DNA from 3 places in the Bacillus sp. VA15 genome. Region 1 is predicted to be linked to each of the others. Evidence: predicted binding sites of a transcription regulator. Region 1 holds the regulator's gene; each other region holds the start of a gene.
The links. The regulator LexA, encoded in region 1, represses DNA repair genes until DNA is damaged. The targets are predictions, from matches to a motif close to CGAACATATGTTCG.
Positions count from the first base shown of each region.

Region 2: the regulator LexA is predicted to act here: its motif matches at 1,648-1,661, upstream of dinB (damage-inducible protein DinB).
Region 3: the regulator LexA is predicted to act here: its motif matches at 3,016-3,029, upstream of AC0DBE_RS03395 (DNA polymerase IV).

Region 1 is NZ_JBVQPQ010000002.1:95,215-101,440, reverse strand. Features, by position in the region: gene AC0DBE_RS05715 (poly-gamma-glutamate hydrolase family protein) at 1-506, shown strand, start outside; gene AC0DBE_RS05710 (YndM family protein) at 529-981, opposite strand; gene fosM (FosM family fosfomycin resistance protein) at 1,178-1,600, shown strand; gene AC0DBE_RS05700 (hypothetical protein) at 1,677-2,105, shown strand; gene lexA (transcriptional repressor LexA) at 2,500-3,117, opposite strand; gene yneA (cell division suppressor protein YneA) at 3,267-3,584, shown strand; gene AC0DBE_RS05685 (YneB family resolvase-like protein) at 3,603-4,256, shown strand; gene AC0DBE_RS05680 (DUF896 domain-containing protein) at 4,320-4,553, shown strand; gene tkt (transketolase) at 4,722-6,226, shown strand, end outside.
Region 2 is NZ_JBVQPQ010000003.1:24,025-30,250, reverse strand. Features, by position in the region: gene AC0DBE_RS09860 (amino acid permease) at 1-915, opposite strand, end outside; gene dinB (damage-inducible protein DinB) at 1,089-1,607, opposite strand; gene AC0DBE_RS09850 (MarR family transcriptional regulator) at 1,774-2,232, shown strand; gene AC0DBE_RS09845 (MMPL family transporter) at 2,229-4,886, shown strand; gene AC0DBE_RS09840 (nitroreductase family protein) at 4,974-5,603, opposite strand; gene AC0DBE_RS09835 (MarR family transcriptional regulator) at 5,619-6,113, opposite strand; gene AC0DBE_RS09830 (helix-turn-helix domain-containing protein) at 6,198-6,226, opposite strand, start outside.
Region 3 is NZ_JBVQPQ010000001.1:628,090-634,315, reverse strand. Features, by position in the region: gene AC0DBE_RS03415 (GNAT family N-acetyltransferase) at 1-390, opposite strand, end outside; partial or broken gene AC0DBE_RS03410 (antibiotic biosynthesis monooxygenase family protein) at 383-728, opposite strand; gene AC0DBE_RS03405 (GNAT family N-acetyltransferase) at 738-1,208, opposite strand; gene AC0DBE_RS03400 (YolD-like family protein) at 1,399-1,737, opposite strand; gene AC0DBE_RS03395 (DNA polymerase IV) at 1,734-2,972, opposite strand; gene AC0DBE_RS03390 (YqzH family protein) at 3,139-3,345, shown strand; gene AC0DBE_RS03385 (hypothetical protein) at 3,534-3,659, opposite strand; gene AC0DBE_RS03380 (MDR family MFS transporter) at 3,876-5,108, shown strand; gene AC0DBE_RS03375 (hypothetical protein) at 5,160-5,318, shown strand; gene AC0DBE_RS03370 (VOC family protein) at 5,315-5,701, opposite strand; gene coaA (type I pantothenate kinase) at 5,706-6,226, opposite strand, start outside.

The DNA of each region.
Region 1 (6,226 bases):
CCATTCACGGAGGAGGTATTGAAGGCGGGACAAGTGAAATAGCGAGAGAGCTCAGCAAAGAGTACTCGATGTATTTATTTGAAGGCTTAAAATCGTCAGGAAACTCAGTGCTGCATATTACGAGCACGCATTTTGATGAGCCTCGGGCCCTGAAAATGACGGGAAGTCATGAATATGTCATTTCATTGCACGGATATGCAGAAGAAGATCAGCAGATCGAAGTCGGCGGTACAGATCGTGTAAGAGCGTCAGATTTAGTTGAAAAACTGCAAAATGCCGGTTTTCCTGCTGTATTGCTCGGTATGGACCATCCGCATGCAGGCGTAAGTCCGAATAACATCGCAAATAAATCAAAAACAGGTTTGAGTATCCAGTTAGAAATGAGCACAGGTTTTAGAAGATCTTTGTTCGGCGTTTTTTCTTTAAAAAGCAGATCTGTTACTCAAAATGAGAGGTTTTATGATTTCACAGAAGTGATGTCCCGTTTTATCAATAATAGCTACTGAAAAATAGGAGGCGCTAAGCCTCCTATTCCTCATGCTTCTCATTCGTAACGTCAGGAAACAGTTCGTCTGCGGCTTCTGTTTGATACTGCAGTGTGTTATCCCTGGCTGACAGTTCATTTCGGAAGGTTTCATCCAGCACATTTTTTAGCAAATACCGATGAAAAAAGTATTCAAAAACAGTAAGACAGAGGGCGGAAAGTAGAGCAGCTGCAAACGGTGGGAAATCATTTCTTGTTTGGGTTAAAACAAAGACCCAAAGAATAACGAATGAAAGTCCAAAGTCAGCCAATGAAGCTGTAATATTGTTTGTTCGCGGAAGGACGAGCATGTCACCGGATAGATAGGAAACAAAACCTAGGAAAAGTGCAATAAACATTACACTTAAAAAGGGCGCGTGATAGACTCTGTCCAAAATCACATATAAAAGGGCGAGAGTGAAAGCAACCTTTGAAGCAAGAGCAATGATATGTTTCATTTGACCACCTAAATTGTTATTTTTGAAGAAAACCCTTGGCTGTAAACAAATTATAAAAACATAAGTAATTCAATTCGACAATCATTATTTTAAACAATCCGATTTTGTTTACACTGGTATTTTTTGCTGACTGCATGAAACTTTTTTGGAAAAAAGTCGTACATATGGATGATCAGCTTTCAAGGGGGAATGATTTGTGAAGGTAAAAGGAATCAATCACTTATTATTTTCAGTTTCTCATCTGTATACATCGATTGATTTTTATCAAAAAGTGTTTGATGCCAAACTTTTGGTAAAGGGAAAAACAACAGCATATTTTGATTTAAATGGCATCTGGCTTGCGCTTAATGAAGAACCTGACATTCCGAGAAATGACATTAAGGCGTCTTATACCCATATTGCATTTACTATTGAAGATCAAGAGTTTGAGGAAATGTCAGCAAAATTAAAAACGCTTCATGTCAATATTCTGCCTGGCAGAGAACGAGATGAACGCGATCGAAAATCAATTTATTTTACCGACCCTGACGGCCACAAGTTTGAATTTCATACCGGAACCCTTCAAGACAGGCTTCGTTATTATAAACAGGAAAAAACGCATATGGATTTTTATGATTGAAACGACCTCTTTATATTACACAGAACATATACATAAATCTCATGTAGGGTTAAAATGTGGTAAAGGAGGGGTGTAATTGAAAATAAAAATCTTAGGCTTAACAGCAGTTTTGATGTGTTTTTTTGGCATTGGCAGTACCCATGTGTCAGCTTTAGATTTTGATCACAAAACAGACTTTATTTTAAATGACAGCACAAAATCGTTTGTTCTGGAAAATATCAGTGATGTCCCGGCGATCGACTATATTTTAGGCTATCAGTTTACGATCTTGGGAGCCAATACTTGTTCAGTTGAGATTAAACTTCAGCGAATGGGGCTTACGGGAGAATATACCACACTGAGCACGAAGCAATTCAGCGGCAGCTGGTTTGATTTTAGTGCTCAGGATAAGGTTTCTATCGATCCATTTCACCGATACCGTATATTAGCAGAAGAACACTCAGAAAACTGCACGAGTGTTCGGGTAAAGGGCAGTTATGGTATACAATATTTTCATTTTGATTGAAGCTCACGTTGATCAAGAGAAGTGAGCTGTTTTTTTAGAAAATGTTGAACCAACTACACTATGTACTAAATTTTCATTAAAATTCAATTACTGCCGCGCTCCTTACATAAACATGAAGCCACGTCATTCCACGACCTAAGAAAATGAAACATTTTTAAGGACATAACGTCTAATATTTTAAACGGACAATATTCAGATAAAAGTTTCCTGAAGGAAAGAAAATTTCTTGACTTCAACAATTGTTTGGTGGATAATTATGGTGTAAACATGATGTTCTTTTTCCTCCTATTCAGGCTCGCACCCATAAGTCAGGGCGAGCCTGCTTTTTTGTACAATAAACCCCCTCTCCATAAAGGAAGAGGGGGTTATTTCATGCATTTGATAGATCAATAGGTTAATGGACGGTTCTGAACACGCCAATCACTTTCCCTAGAATGCTGACATTCTGCAAGATGATAGGTTCCATCGTTGGGTTTTCAGGCTGTAAGCGAATGTGAGTATCCTCTTTATAGAAACGTTTTACCGTAGCTTCATCATCTTCTGTCATCGCAACTACAATTTCCCCGTTGTTCGCTGTATTTTGCTGTTTAACGATGACATAATCCTTATCGAGAATACCAGCATCAATCATACTGTCTCCCATAATCTCCAGCATAAACACATGCTCGTCCGGAGGAACCATACGGTCAGGAAGCGGAAAATATTCTTCAATATTTTCTACTGCTGTAATAGGAGATCCCGCCGTGACTTTCCCGATGACCGGTACATTAACGACCTGACTTTGCGGAATGTCTACTTCTTCATCAAGTATTTCTATTGCTCTAGGTTTTGTCGGATCCCGTCTGATCAGCCCTTTTGTTTCCAAACGGGCCAAATGGCCGTGGACAGTTGAGCTGGACGCAAGCCCAACAGCCTCTCCGATTTCTCTCACGGAAGGCGGATATCCTTTTGATTTAACCTCTGCTTTAATAAAACGGAGGATATCAAGTTGCCTTTTTGATAGCTTCGTCATTTTTCGCACCTCAAAACGTCGATTTTAAGAAGATTATAGCATGATTTTCCTTACAGTACAAACATAGGTTCGAAAAAACAATTGACAGAAACGTTTGTTCGTATATACTGAAATTATAAAAAAGCGAACAAACATTCCTGTTGGAGGTTATGATCATGAGTAAAGAATCTATTATTTTTGTCGGTCTATTCTCAGTGATTTTGAGCGCGGTTATCCTTTTGCTGTCATATACAAGCAGCGGTCAGGAACTTAATCAGTATGCTAAAATAGAAGTCCAGCAAGGCGACACACTTTGGTCAATTGCTGATCAGGTAGCAGATACAAAAAAGATAAACAAAAACGATTTTATTGAATGGGTAGCTGATAAAAATCATCTTCAGACGTCTGATATCCAGCCGGGAGATGAGTTGGTGATTCCATTGAAAAAGAAGCATCAGGATGCATATGAATTGGCAACTGTAAGATAGAGAGGAAAGATAGAAAAAATGAAAGCACTCATATATGCCCGCGTAAGCACAAATAAAGAACAGCAGGAAACTTCATTAAAGCGGCAGGTGGAGGAGCTAACGGCCATTGCAGCCGAGAACGGCATGGAAGTCGTCAAAGTGATTTCTGAAAAAGCCAGCGGATATGAAATGGATCGAGACGGTGTATTTGAGCTGCTTGATGAGATCAAGAATTCGGGAATTGATGTTATTTTGGTTCAGGATGAGACTAGGCTCGGTCGGGGAAATGCAAAAATCGCCCTGCTCCATTGTATCTACAGAGAAGATGTGAAAGTCTATACAACGGCTCACAGAGGTGAACTGGAGTTATCGGAGGCTGACTCGATGGTGCTGGAGATCGTCAGCATTGTGGAAGAGTACCAGCGGAAAATTCACAATATGAAAATCAAGCGGGGAATGAAGCGTGCAGTAAAAAACGGTTTTAAACCGCAAAAAAACCTGAAAAACCAACATGAAAACAGCGGAAAGGAAAGAATAGAGGTCCCAATCTCAGAGATCGTCCGCCTAAGAGCGAATAAACTGACGTTCGCAGAAATTGCCGCAACGCTAAGAGGGTTTGGCTATGATGTGTCTAAAGCGACCGTCCACCGGCGGTATCAGGAATACATAGAGAATGACGAGACAGCCGAGTGAATCAGTTGTAAAACTCTTTTTGATCTAGTACTATATAGACAAAATGCAATAAAGGAGTTTAACATGATTTCAAACGCTAAAATTGCCAGAATTAATGAACTTGCTGCTAAAGCCAAAGCTGGCGTTATGACAGAAGAAGAAAAAGCCGAACAGCAAAAGCTTCGTCAAGAGTACTTGAAAGGTTTTCGCTCTTCTATGAAAAACACGTTAAAAAGTGTGAAAATCATAGACCCAGAAGGCAATGATGTAACACCAGAAAAGCTAAAAAAAGAACAACAAAATAACAAACTTCACTAATATAAGAGGAATACGGAAATATCGTATTCCTCTTTTGCATATACTATAAGCAAAACTCTTATGTGACAAAATTCAACAAGTTTCTCTCAAATTTAAGCTGAAACAGTTGAGAAAAAGTCGTCAGACATTTATGATGTAAGGGTACAACACATAAGGAAGGGGATTTTTATGGATACAATTGAAAAGAAATCAGTTGCTACCATTCGCACACTGTCAATAGACGCTATTGAAAAAGCAAATTCTGGTCACCCAGGGATGCCAATGGGGGCCGCTCCAATGGCATACACGCTGTGGACAAAATTTATGAACGTAAGTCCGGCAAACCCTGGCTGGTTTAACCGTGACCGTTTTGTTTTATCTGCTGGACACGGATCAGCACTTTTATACAGCATGCTTCATTTAAGCGGGTTTGATCTTAGCATCGAAGATCTTAAGGGATTCCGCCAGTGGGGCAGCAAAACACCTGGACATCCTGAATTCGGACATACTGCTGGTGTTGATGCGACAACAGGTCCGCTCGGCCAAGGAATTGCCATGGCGGTCGGAATGGCTATCGCTGAACGCCATTTAGCAGAAACTTACAACCGCGATTCATTTAACGTAGTCGATCATTATACATACAGTATTTGCGGTGATGGTGATTTAATGGAGGGCATTTCTTCCGAAGCTGCTTCACTCGCAGGCCATCTTCAGCTTGGCCGTCTGATCGTATTATACGATTCTAATGACATCTCTCTTGATGGAGATCTCGACCGTTCATTCTCTGAAAACGCAAAACAGCGTTTTGAAGCAATGAATTGGGAAGTTCTTTATGTTGAGGATGGAAACAATATCGAAGAATTAACAGCGGCTATCGAAAAAGCACGCCAAAATGAAAAGAAACCTACATTAATTGAAGTGAAAACGACTATCGGTTTCGGTTCACCTAACCGTGCTGGCACATCCGGTGTTCACGGTGCTCCGCTTGGTAAAGAGGAAAGCAAGTTAACAAAAGAAGCTTACGCGTGGACATATGAAGAAGATTTCTACGTACCGTCAGAAGTATATGAGCATTTTGCTGCAGTGGTTAAAGAATCAGGCGAGAAAAAAGAACAAGAATGGAATGCTCAATTCGCTAAATATAAAGAAGTTTATCCTGAACTTGCTGAACAGCTTGAGCTGGCAATCAAAGGAGAGCTTCCGAAGGACTGGGATCAAGAGGTTCCTGTTTATGAAAAAGGAAGCAGCCTGGCATCCCGTGCCTCTTCCGGTGAAGTTCTCAACGGACTTGCGAAAAAAATTCCATTCTTTGTCGGAGGATCTGCTGACCTAGCGGGATCAAACAAAACGACAATTAAAAATGCCGGTGATTTTACAGCGGTTGATTACTCAGGCAAAAACTTCTGGTTCGGTGTTCGTGAATTTGCGATGGGTGCAGCCTTAAATGGTATGGCGCTCCATGGCGGACTGCGTGTATTCGGCGGAACTTTCTTTGTCTTCTCTGATTACCTGCGTCCGGCAATTCGCCTTGCAGCGTTAATGGGTCTTCCTGTCACTTATGTCTTCACACATGACAGTATTGCGGTAGGTGAAGACGGCCCGACGCACGAGCCTGTTGAACAGCTTGCTTCACTCCGTGCGATGCCTAATCTTTCCTTGATCCGTCCTGCAGACGGAAATGAGACAGCGGCAGC
Region 2 (6,226 bases), on a different contig from region 1:
TGCTGAAGCAGCGGATGTCAGTACAACAAAGTTGATAATGCTTGCTGCCCCGACGATGCCAACCGCGACAAACACCTGTACGAATGGGCTCTCGCTGGGATTGATGACATTCCAAGGATAGATACTCATAATCACGAGAAGAGCACCGATATAGAAAAGCAACACCCGGACAGGGATATTGTTGATCGCCTTAGGGATTACTTTTTCAGGGTTTTCTGTTTCACCGGCTGTCAGTCCGACCAGCTCAATGCCGACAAAGGCAAACACAACCATCTGGAACGATAGGATAAACCCGTGCATGCCATTCGGGAACATACCTCCGTGGCTCCAGAGATTTGTGAAACTGGAGACCCCAGTGCTTGTGGAAAAACCTTTAAATATCATCACAAGGCCAATGACGATCAGTGCCAAAATGGCAATGACTTTAATTAACGCAAACCAAAATTCTAATTCTCCAAAAAGCTTGACGGTTGCCAGGTTCATTATCAGTAATATGATCAGAGCGATTAAGCCGGGCACCCATTGCGGCACACCCGGGAGCCAATATTGAGTGTAGAGCCCGACGGCTGTCAGATCAGCCATTGCAATCGAAATCCAGCAGAACCAATAGGTCCAGCCGGTGATAAAGGCTGCCATATCGCCTAAATAGTCTTGTACAAAATCAACAAAAGAGTGATAGTTCAAATTCGATAACAGCAATTCACCCAGAGATCTCATAATTAAAAAGCAAATGATCCCTGTGATCATGTAAGCAAATAGAATAGACGGTCCAGCAAAATGAATCGATTTTCCGGAGCCGAGAAATAAGCCCGTTCCAATGGCTCCGCCGATGGCGATGAGCTGGATGTGCCTGTTTTTCAAGCCTCTCTCCAATTTTTGCTGATTTATATTGTCTTTCGTCATGTCGTCTGTCACTTTGTGTGTTCCTCCATTGAAAAATTGTTTATTGAGTCAGCAATATATTTTTAATGATTATTATAACACTAAAATTTATATCTTTTTTACTATACAGAAAATATGAAAAGAAATTTTAATGTTTTTGAACGTTCCATCATAAAAAAAGCGGCTCACTTAGGAGCCGCTTTCTTTTATGCCATTTCTGTTTTTTTCATGTACAGGTAGAGCCCATAATCTGTCGGAGCGGATGGGTAGCCTGTCTGCCGCAGCATTGCTGTGATATTGCCGCGGTGGTAAGTCCCGTGATTGACAACGTGGGGAACCAGCTCAGAAACAGTCGTTTTCATAATTCCGCCTGAGGGGTTTTGAATCTGAAGGGGCTTATTGAGCTGTTCTTTTTGCTGTAAAAATAATGTATAGCGCTCGGATAACGTCAGAAACAGGGCTTCCATTTCCTCCATTTCTTTTGCCTCTGTCTGTTCTTTGAGCTGTTCAGCTAATGCCAAAGCATCGGTCATGCTTTGGCCGGAAAACACTTCAATCCAGCCGAGATCAGAAAGATAAACATGAGACAACACATGGGATATCGACGGAAACACGCTTTGAATTTCTTGGCGATATACTTCTTTTGGAAGCTCTTTTAATCGGTTGAATATTTGCTGATTGGCCCAGACGTTATATTCATACAATTGTAATGAAAAATCTGACATGTTAAATTTCCCCTTTCGTGTTTCTAATGTCTATTATACACGAACAAGCGTTCTTGATAAGGTGTTCGTAAATAAAATATGTTGACAGATATAGTTTAGGGGTATAAACTAATTGGCATTGATCATAAAGTTTAGAGGGGTAAACTATAATGAGGAGGGGAAGATGTTGAATGAACAAAAGCTATGTCAGGCAATAAACCTGTTTGTGGAAGTATTACTTGAAGGGACAGAGTTTGTGCATCATGAAATCAATCAGGATGTCTTCAAGCATATCTCAAGGGAACAGGCAGACCTGTTAAAAATTTTAAAAGTCAAGGGCCCAACCTCTCCTGGCAGCCTAGCCATGTATCAAAATGTACATAAAAGCGCGATTTCTAACAGACTGAAAAAGCTGCTCGATAAGGGATTGGTTGAATGGGATGACTGTCCGGCGAAAAGTGATAAGCGCTCTAAGCTTATTAACATCACAACCAGCGGTGAAACCATATTGGAAGAATTAGATTCTGCCATTTTTAACGCTCTCAAAGAGCTGATCGATGATATAGATGAGAAACACTTAAATTCTATCATAGAGATATTCACCATTCTAAAAAGCAAATTTAAAGGAGGAGATTCTGCAGAATGAGAGCAATCATCAAATTCAAGTGGGCAATTGCAGCGGTTATATTAGTACTTACCGTCGTTTTGAGTTTGTTTTCTCCGAACTTAACGGAGCTGGCCAATCAAAAGGGGCAGGCCCAGCTTCCTGCAGATGCTGTTTCAGAAAGAGCAAATGCCATTTTAAAACAAGCGGGAGAAGACAATAATTCGATCAGTATAGTCTTTACATTAGACCACGCTTTGAAGGAAGAAACAGAGGATCAGCTCCGGACAATGATCGATAAAGTCAAAAAGATCGACGGTGTAGAAGAAGTAACATCTCCTCTGACAGCGGAAAAAGAAGTCAAAGACCAATTGATTTCAAAAGACAAGAAAACGCTTCTTATTCCTGTCACGATTACAGGTTCTGATAAAAAAGCGGAAAAAATCGCGGATGACATTTATAAAATCGTTCCTGATGATTTGACTGCATATATTACGGGAGCCTCTCTCATCAATCAGGATTTCGCTCACAGCTCAGAGGAAGGGCTCAAGAAAACGGAAGTGATCACAGTCTGCTTGATCATCGGTTTACTGCTGATCGTGTTTCGATCTGTTGTGACGCCTTTTATCCCGATTGTAGTTGTCGGTTTCTCTTATCTGATCAGTCAATCCATACTGGGCATCCTTGTGTACAATGTTGATTTTCCTATCTCGACGTTTACGCAAACCTTCTTAGTCGCCATCCTGTTCGGGATCGGAACAGATTACTGCATTCTGCTTCTTACCCGATTCCGTGAAGAGTTAGCAAACGGGCATGACAAAAAAGAAGCGGCGCTTATCGCTTACCGTACAGGGGGAAAAACCTTATTTATCAGCGGATTTGCGGTATTGATCGGATTTTCCGCCTTAGGATTTGCAAAGTTTGCGATTTTCCAATCTGCAGTAGGAGTCGCAGTCGGTGTAGGGATCTTAATGGTCATCCTCTATACACTGCTTCCATTATTTATGGTAACGTTGGGTGAAAAATTATTTTGGCCTTCTAAGAAAGTGCTGTCGCACAGTGACAACAAATTATGGGCGTTTCTCGGCAGGCATTCTGTTGTGCGTCCGTTTCTGTTTATTGTCATCACGGTGATTATCACGCTACCGTTCATTTTGACCTATGATGACCAGATTTCATTTGATTCGACTGCGGAAATCAGCAGTGATTATAAATCAGTAAAAGCTCTCGAGGCCATCAAGGATGGATTCGGTGAAGGGAAAGCGTTCCCGATCAATGTTGTCGTGAAAGGAGACAAAGATCTTACAACAGCTGATACAATCCCTTATCTCGGAAATATCAGCAAAGCGATCGAGAAAGTCGAACATGTTGACTCTGTCATGACCATCACACAGCCGACTGGTGAAAAAATCAAAGATTTATATATTGATAAACAGCTAGGCTCGGTTTCAGACGGACTGGATAAGACGGTAAAAGGAATCGCTGATGTCCAAAGCGGTTTAACGGATATAGAAAACGGGTTGAATCAAATGGCGGGGCAAACCGGCTCAGCCTCAAATAGCAGGTCCAGCGGTTCACTGGGCGATGCGGCAGACGGATTGGGCAAAATCAATCAGCAGCTGCAGCTCGTGAGCAAACAGATTTCCCAAACCGGCAATACTGCACAGACTGTGCAGCAGCTTACGGCAATCAGCGGACAGCTTGGACAGATTCAAACCGGACTTGAACAAGCGAATCAGCAGCTCTCAGGCCAGCAAGCACAAGCCGGAACGCTGACAGAAAGCCTGCAGCAGCTTGCCGGGGGCGTGAAGAGTGCAAATGATGGCCTGACGAAAATCTCTGACGGCATTACAGCTTCCAGTGATATGTTAGAGGACATGAGCAAAAGCTCAACCGTAAGGGATACAGGCATATTCATTCCTGATCAAGTCATGAAGGATAAAGACTTTAAGAAGTCAATTGACCAATATTCCTTTGCAGACGGCAAAGGCGTACAATTAAGCGTCGTCCTGGACTCTAATCCTTATTCAGAACAAGCCATTACAACAATAAACCAAATCAAAAAAGCTGTAGCAAACGAAGTTGACGGCACTCCTCTCGAGGATGCACAGATCGTATACGGCGGGGTCACAAGTGTAAATGCAGACTTAAAAGAGCTGTCCACAACGGACTTCTCCAGAACAATGGTGATCATGATTATTGGCCTGTTTATCGTGTTAACGATTTTGTTCCGTTCAATGATCATGCCGATTTATATGATTGCGTCACTGCTGCTGACGTACTATACGTCGATATCCATAACAGAATTAATTTTTGTAAACGGCTTAGGTAACGCAGGCGTCAGCTGGGCAGTACCGTTTTTCAGCTTTGTCATCTTGATCGCATTAGGCGTGGATTATTCGATCTTCTTGCTGGACCGATTTAAGGAAGAGGTGCACCTCGGCATTGCGCAAGGTGTTGTCAGATCAATGAGCAAAATGGGATCCGTCATTATTACGGCGGCCATTATTTTGGCCGGAACGTTCGCGGCGATGATGCCTTCAGGTGTCAATACGCTGATGCAGGTGGCAAGTGTCATCATTATCGGGCTGCTGCTTTACGGCCTTGTCATTCTCCCGCTCTTCATTCCGGCAATCATCATGACTTTTGGCGAAGGCAACTGGTGGCCGTTTGGCAGGAAGAAAATCAAAGAATAACAGAGAGAAGAGTGATGAATTGTTCATCACTCTTTTCTTCAGATTGTTAATAAAAAGAGCCCAGAAAATAGGTCTGGGCTCTTTGTTTTATTTCCATTCTGCAATTTTATCAATCGGCAGACGGTAGGAAGCATAGCCTTCGTCTGCTGCTTTTCCGATAGAAAGAAGCATGACCGGTACATAACGTTCTTTATCTAATCCGAACGTTTCCGCGATGTTTTCTTTATCGTATCCGCCGATCGGGTTTGTATCGTAGCCGTGTGCACGTGCAGTCAGCATCAGCTGCATGGAAACAAGACCTCCGTCAATCAGGATCGTTTCGCGGTTCACCTGTGCCGGAAGCTTTTCAAAATGAGCGGTCAGCGCGGCGATTTGTCTGTCTTTGACCTCCTGCGGCATGTAACCGAGTTCCACGGCTTTTGAATAGATTTCTTCTAAGTAGTCTGCATTGTTCATGTCTGCAAATACAGCAATGACGGCAGATGATGTTGTGACTTGAGTTTGGTTAAAGCTTGCAAGCGGTGCGAGCTTTTCTTTTCCTTCCGGGCTGTCAATGACGAGAAAACGCCATGGCTGCGCGTTGACAGAAGATGGAGCAGTTGTTGCTTCTTCTAAGATCTCTGTCATTTCTTCTTTGCTGATTTTCACTGTCGGATCATAGTTGCGAATAGAACGGCGGCCTTTCATAATCTCCATAAAATCGTTTGTTTTGATCATGTTGATACACTCCTCTTATGCTTCAATATTGTCTATGTTGTTCCGCATACGCGCCAGCACGTCAATGAGCAGGCGGCGCTCGTCTGCACTTACATTTGCGAGCATTTCCTTCATGAAACGCTCCTTTTCTTTCTTCGAAGACTCGATTCGCTCTCTCCCTTGGTCTGTTAACCGAACAAGGGTGATGCGGTTGTCTTCAGGCTTGCGCCGTCTTGATACCATGCCTTTGGCTTCCAGCTGTTTCAGGTGTCTAGTAACGGCGGCGCTATCAATATTTACTTTCTTTTGAAGGTCGCTTTGACTGATCTCATCTGCATGATAAAGCAATGTCAGCAATTCCAAACGAGATTGGCTGATGCCCGTGCATGCCTCGAACTTCACGCCAATCACCTTGTTCACGCCTTGCAGCTGATATAAAATCTCGGCTTCCTCTGAACAAAATGACACCAAAACCCATCCCTTCCTTCTTGTCAAAACTATTAATTGATATATCAATGATTGACACGTCAACTAATATACAACGATTGATTTCATCTTGCAAGCCATTTGCATATTCGAAAAACCTCCCAGCGTATTTAACTGGGAGGTTGTTAGTCATCCTTGCGGCTCCGGATAGTACATCA
Region 3 (6,226 bases), on a different contig from region 1:
TTGAAATCCCGCCTGTGTATAGAGCGATACGGCCGGTGTATTTTTCTCAGCTGTGACTACTTCGATTTTCTCAGCGTCTTCGTTTTGATCGATGACAAAGTGCAGAAGTGCTCGTCCAATCCCTTTTCTAAAACCGTCGGGATGCACCACAAGCCTGCAAATGGTGAGATGATGCATGTTTATCTCATATGAAATGACACCGATCAGTTTGCCGTCTTTCCGATATCCCGCAAACTGTTCATGAGATGCTTGAATATCCTTCGGCTTCTCTTGTAAGGCAGGAATACCGTCAAAACCGATAAGCTCCGCTTCTTTTATGTACGCGGGCTGCTGCACGGCAATAATCTCACGCGCTGTGATGTCTCCCTTATGCTCAAGAAATTCAATCATTTCTCTTCTCCTGAAAACAGCCGCTGCCTCTCGACTTTTGCGATGCGGACTGCATACAACTCGTACCAAACGCTTTTTCCTTTTTCTTTTGCCGCTTGATGTTCATTGTGATGCTTCCAGTGGTTAATGGCGTCGATACTGTCCCAGTAGGAAACAGTTATGCCCCTTCCATCCGCTTCACGAACACTTTCGACGCCTAAAAATCCCGGCTGATCCGCCGCAAGCGATACCATCCGCTCCGCTGTTTCTCCATATCCTATGTCATTTTCGCTTTTGACAGATGAAAAAATGACTGCATAGTAAGGTGGCTCAGGTGTTTTTGATAAAAAATCCATCATATTTCCTCCTCATATGTTTTTGACAAACAGTACCTTATCTTGGCCCGGGCCATCGTAGTTTGCAAACACTGAGATGCCATTTACCGTTTTGGTGCCCTTTTCAATGTCAAATCCCAATTTTGTGTGATACGCGATTGATACCTTATTCACAGGTGAAGTGACGCATTTTACCCGGGTGCAGCCTCTTTGTTTTACCGTTTCAATAAAGATATCGTATAATTGTTTTCCAATTTGCATTTTTCTGAAATCCGGATGCACACCGGAAAAATGGATGTATGCCGTTTCAGGATCCGATTGCGATTGAAACCCGATTAAAAATCCGGTCATGCTGTTATCTTCAGATGTAATAAAGCTTGTGTCCTGAAAATGCTCAAAAAATAGTCTCGGCAATTTTTCTTTCAGCTGTCTGCCGCCCCACCATTCATTCATTACAGACGTTACCATTTCATAATCTGAAGACGTGATTGTTCGAATATCCATTACGATTTGATCTCCCTCCGTCTGGCAAAACGAATGTCAGCTCTTTTTTTCTCACAATATAAAAATTATATTTTGCCTGACTGGAATTGTAAATGCCTTCTTTCCTGTATCATACGTTTCCAGATTGCCGAGGGAACAATGTTTGGTATTTTTACACATATTTCTCCCCCCAATGCAGGAGGGAGAAACGTTACAGCACAATATCAAGCACCTGATTAAGTTTCAGCTTATAAAGCTGATCCTCGTCTCCTTTTATCCATACTGTTTTTTCAAACTCTTCATAACGGCAGATTTTCCCGGTGCAGCGGACAATTTCACCGTCCTGAAAGCAGCTGACAGTGACATTCTGAGCAAACTCCATCGCGGTGCAAAGCGTTTGATTCATTTCCTCCAGCTTATCAGGATCAAGGATCGGCTTTTGCAGCTTCTGTTTATGGCGCTTTCTCTCAAGCAGGCTTTGTTTATGTTCCGGCAGAAACATCCTGCTCCCTTCCCACAGCAGGTTGCCTCTTTTTAAATGGTCATTCATTTATAGTGCCCTCCTATTTTAGCCGCACGTTCAAATGCCTGGCCTGCCGCTGTCAGTGACGCCGCCCTGATGATGGCTGTGTCGCCGAACCGGTTTTTAATGCCGTCCATCACATAGCCAAGGCTCATTTTCTTTGCATAATCCTGAAATAAATTGAGCTGCCATATGTCATCAGATGAGAGCTGAGACAGATTGACCCCGAGGCGGCGGACAGGCTTCCCGTCCCAAAACGTAAGAAACAGCCGGCATACAGCCTCATATACATCCTGGGTAGAATTCGTCGGCTCCGCCAGCTTCACTTGCCGGTTGAAGCCCGTTGGCCAATCAAAATCAGCACCCCGGCAGCTCACTGACACCGTCTGCCCCATTACCCCAGCGTTTCGGCTTCGCCTGCACACCTCTTCACTCAGTTCCAGCAGCACGACTTTGATTTCTTTGTCAAAGTGTTCGTAGTCTTTCGGGAGAGTCATTCCATGGCCAATCGCCTTTTGTCCGTCCAGAGATGAAGTTGACACAGGAGAATAGTCGATCCCGTTCGCCGTCATCCACAGCACGTGGCCGTTAATGCCCCATTTCTTTTTTAAAAGATCAAGCGGAAAAGCCGCAAGCCCGCCGATCGTGCTGATGCCCATCCGGTTTAAATGATGCTTCATGCGGCTCCCAACGCCAAACATGCTGCCCACCGGAAGCGGCCACATTTCGGTTTTCATATTTTCTTTCGTTAAGGTAAAAATACCGTTCTTATTCTTTTTGGCAAAATTGTCGCACGCGATTTTGGCTAGCGCTTTATTAGGACCGATTCCGACCCGCGCATAAATGCCGATCTCCCGCATGATTCTACCCTGAATGCTGTTTGCGATCTCTTCCGGCGTCCCAAACAGCTTCTGGCTGCCTGTAATGTCCATGAACTGTTCATCGATGGAATACGGCTCTACAAGGTCTGTATACTCCTCTAAAATGGCCGTAATTTGCAGTGATACATCAATATACCGCTGCATACGGGGCCGGAGCACAACAGCTTCAGGGCACTTTTCCTGCGCCTCCCACAGCCGTGAAGCATTCGCCACACCCTTTTGTTTCGCCAGCGGGCAGGCAGCCAATACGACTCCGCCCCTTTTTTCAGGGTCACCCGAAACAATGACGGGCCTATTTTTCAAATGTGGATTTTCCGCTTTCTCTACAGATGCATAAAACGATTGCATGTCAACGAGAAAAATCACTTTTTCTTTCATCATACACACCTCTAAAAAGAACTTATGTTCGTTTTTCTATTATATGCGAAAGTATGTTCGTTTTATACTGGTAAATCATTCTTGTCTGACAGAAAATATGATCCAAGGGTTTGAGAGAAGAAAAACATTTAGTAGAATAAAAGCGAAGCACAAAGATAGGAGAGTCATGATGGAGAAATTTGTCGAAAAAATGATGGGACAGGCACTGCGTCAATACGGCAGAAATGTTGCCATAGATCCGTTAAGCCCATATGAAAAACAAAGCCTGAAAGCAGCCTTAGAAGAGAGACGGGATGAAGAACCCGATGAGGATCTGCATGCGCATATAGAAGATATCATTTATGACTATGTCACAAACCAAGGGCTGTTCTCTTAAACGCAGGCCATAAAAAAAGAAACGTACAGCCCCTCAAAACTGTCTATTCTCAAGCGTGTCATCATTCAGAAGAGACACGGCCCCTTCTGCTGTTCTGCGGCTAATGTCGGCTTTCAGTGTAAATTTTGACCTCATGTCTGGCATCACTGAGCATTTCCGAAACTTGATCCACATCCTGATGGGTTAAATCACTGCCTGTAATGTTTCAAACGGACTTCCGTTTGCTTCCATGTTCTGCCGAATCGCTTTAAAACGCCCGGCATTCCAGCATCAATTAATATTGTGCTTTCACCACAGACATAAGCGCCGGACATATCGTCATTTTCCTTCCGAATGCTTTAACCTCAATTTCAACGATGTAAACTCCGTCAGCCCCGGGTATCCTCCACACATGGTATATTGCAATCCTACAATCAGACATGTTTTGCAGTAAATGTCAATGACGAAATATTTTGAATCCCCCATTGGAGAAGGAAATTTTTTCATATATGATAGAAAAAGATTCTTACATACAGGAGAGAATACGATTCATGAAGAAATGGAAAGATATCCACCCCATCAGCTGGACAATTATCATCGGAACCATTTTCGGCAGAATGGCAACATCGATGAGCATTCCTTTTTTAGCGATTTATTTAACAGCCGTCCAAGGCGCATCTGCTTCCTATGCAGGGCTGGTCATCGCCGCAAGCTCATCAGTCGGCATCCTTGCAAGCTTTTACGGCGGATATATCTCAGACAAATTCGGCAGAAAAAACATGATGCTCGTGTCCATTTTCGGCTGGATGCTGGTATTTGCAGGATTTGCGGCGGCATCTCATCTCTGGGTATTTTTTGTAGTAAACGCATTAAACGGACTTTGCAAATCACTGTTCGAGCCCGCTTCAAAGGCCTTGCTGTCTGATATGACAGAAGAAAAAACGAGACTGCTTATTTTTAATTTACGCTATGCAGCTATTAATATCGGCGTTGTCTTCGGACCGGTGCTCGGCCTGTATTTCGGCTCATCGCAAACGACCGCACCCTTTTTGGTGCCTGCAGTCATTTACGGACTATACGGACTCGTGCTTGCCATCCAATTTAAAAAACATCCATCATCGTCAGCATCAGACCAACCCCGAAATATGAGCGTGCGGGAAGCGTTTATGGTGACGCAAAAGGATCATCTTTTTACAATTGCTTTGGTCGGCATTACGCTATGCACCTTCGGCTACTCACAATTCAGTTCCACATTCCCGCAGTATATGGCGCAGAACCCCTTGATCAGCAATGGAACGAAGCTGTATGGGTTGATGCTGACATTAAACGCAATCGTTGTGTTGGCGACGCAATTTCCCATCGTCCATTTTGCAAAACGTTTTTCGCAGCTTTGCTCCCTGATGCTCGGTAATGTGATGGTTAGTATCAGCATGGCCATTTTCACCATATCACACGGTGTTTCGTCACTTGTGATGATTGTGGTCACATTTACAATCGGCGAAGTGCTTTTATTCTCTATGATGGATTTGTTTGTAGACCAGATTGCAAAACCAGGATTAAAAGGCACTTATTTCGGGGCAATCGGTTTTTCACAGCTCGGAAACGTCATCGGCCCCTGGATCGGGGGTATATGTATAGACCTATTTGGCGCTGGCCGGCCGATTTTTATTTTTTCTGTTCTGAGCGGCATCACCCTGCTCGGCCTGCCATTTTTAGCGTTCGCCTATCGGCAGATGAAAATGGACATCACAAAACACCAAACCAGGCTGGAAAAGCCGCTTTAAATAAAAAAACGGGAGAGAATCAATCTCTCCCGCAACAATGAGGTGATGAACATGAATATAGGCGATATGATGTTTCAGCTTTTCGTATTTATTATGTTTGCCGCTGTCATCTTTGCAGCTGTTACAAGCTTCAAGTATGCGAAGAACCGAAAAGCGCAGCTGGACCGCATTGAGAAAAAGCTTAACAGCCTATCCGAAGATCACGATTAACCGCTTGGAGCAACGAGCTCTACCTTAATCCGGTCCGGATCCTCACAATAGACTGCATAATGCCCGTCTCCTCCGGCAAAAGGATGCCGATCTCGGTACAACACACGATAACCTTTTGCCATCAATTTTTCGGTCATCAGGTCGACTTGAAGCTTGGATTCAGCATGAAATGCGAGATGGTTCAGCCCAACACGGCATCTGTGGTATTCCGGCTCTAGAAACTGCTCTTTCGCCGGCACAATCACAAGGTAAAAACAATCTTTCTTCCAACTGATGCCTGAGCTCCATTTTTGATACTCTTTATAGCCAAGTTCTTTTAGGAACCATCCCCAAAATCGTCGAGACGCTTCCAAATCAGAAACATACAGTTCAATATGATGCACGATATTATACCCGCCTTACCAGCACTTCTTCAACCTTATGCCCGTCTCCCTTACGCAAAATGAGATCTGACCTGAATTTAGTCGGCAAAATATTTTCATATAAATTCGGCCGGTTGACACTCTCCCAAATCGATGCTGCCATTTCGTCAGCCTCCTGATCAGACAAGTCTTTAAATTTATGAAAATAAGAATCGGGATTTTGAAAAGCTGTTTCCCGAAGCAGACGAAAACGCTCTAAATACCAAGTGAAAATCCGGCTTTCGTCCGCATCCACATAAATCGAAAAATCAAAGAAATCGGAAACAAAAATACGCGGATTTTTCCGGTCATCCTCCAGGGTGGGCGACTGAAGAACATTAATGCCTTCAATAATCACAATATCGGCCTGTTCTACAACCTCGAACACACCTTCCTCGCGGTCATAGGTGAGATGGGAATACACCGGGGCCTTTACGCTGTCTTTTCCTGATTTTAAGTCATTCAAAAATTCGAGCAGCGCCTTTACGTCATAGCTTTCAGGAAACC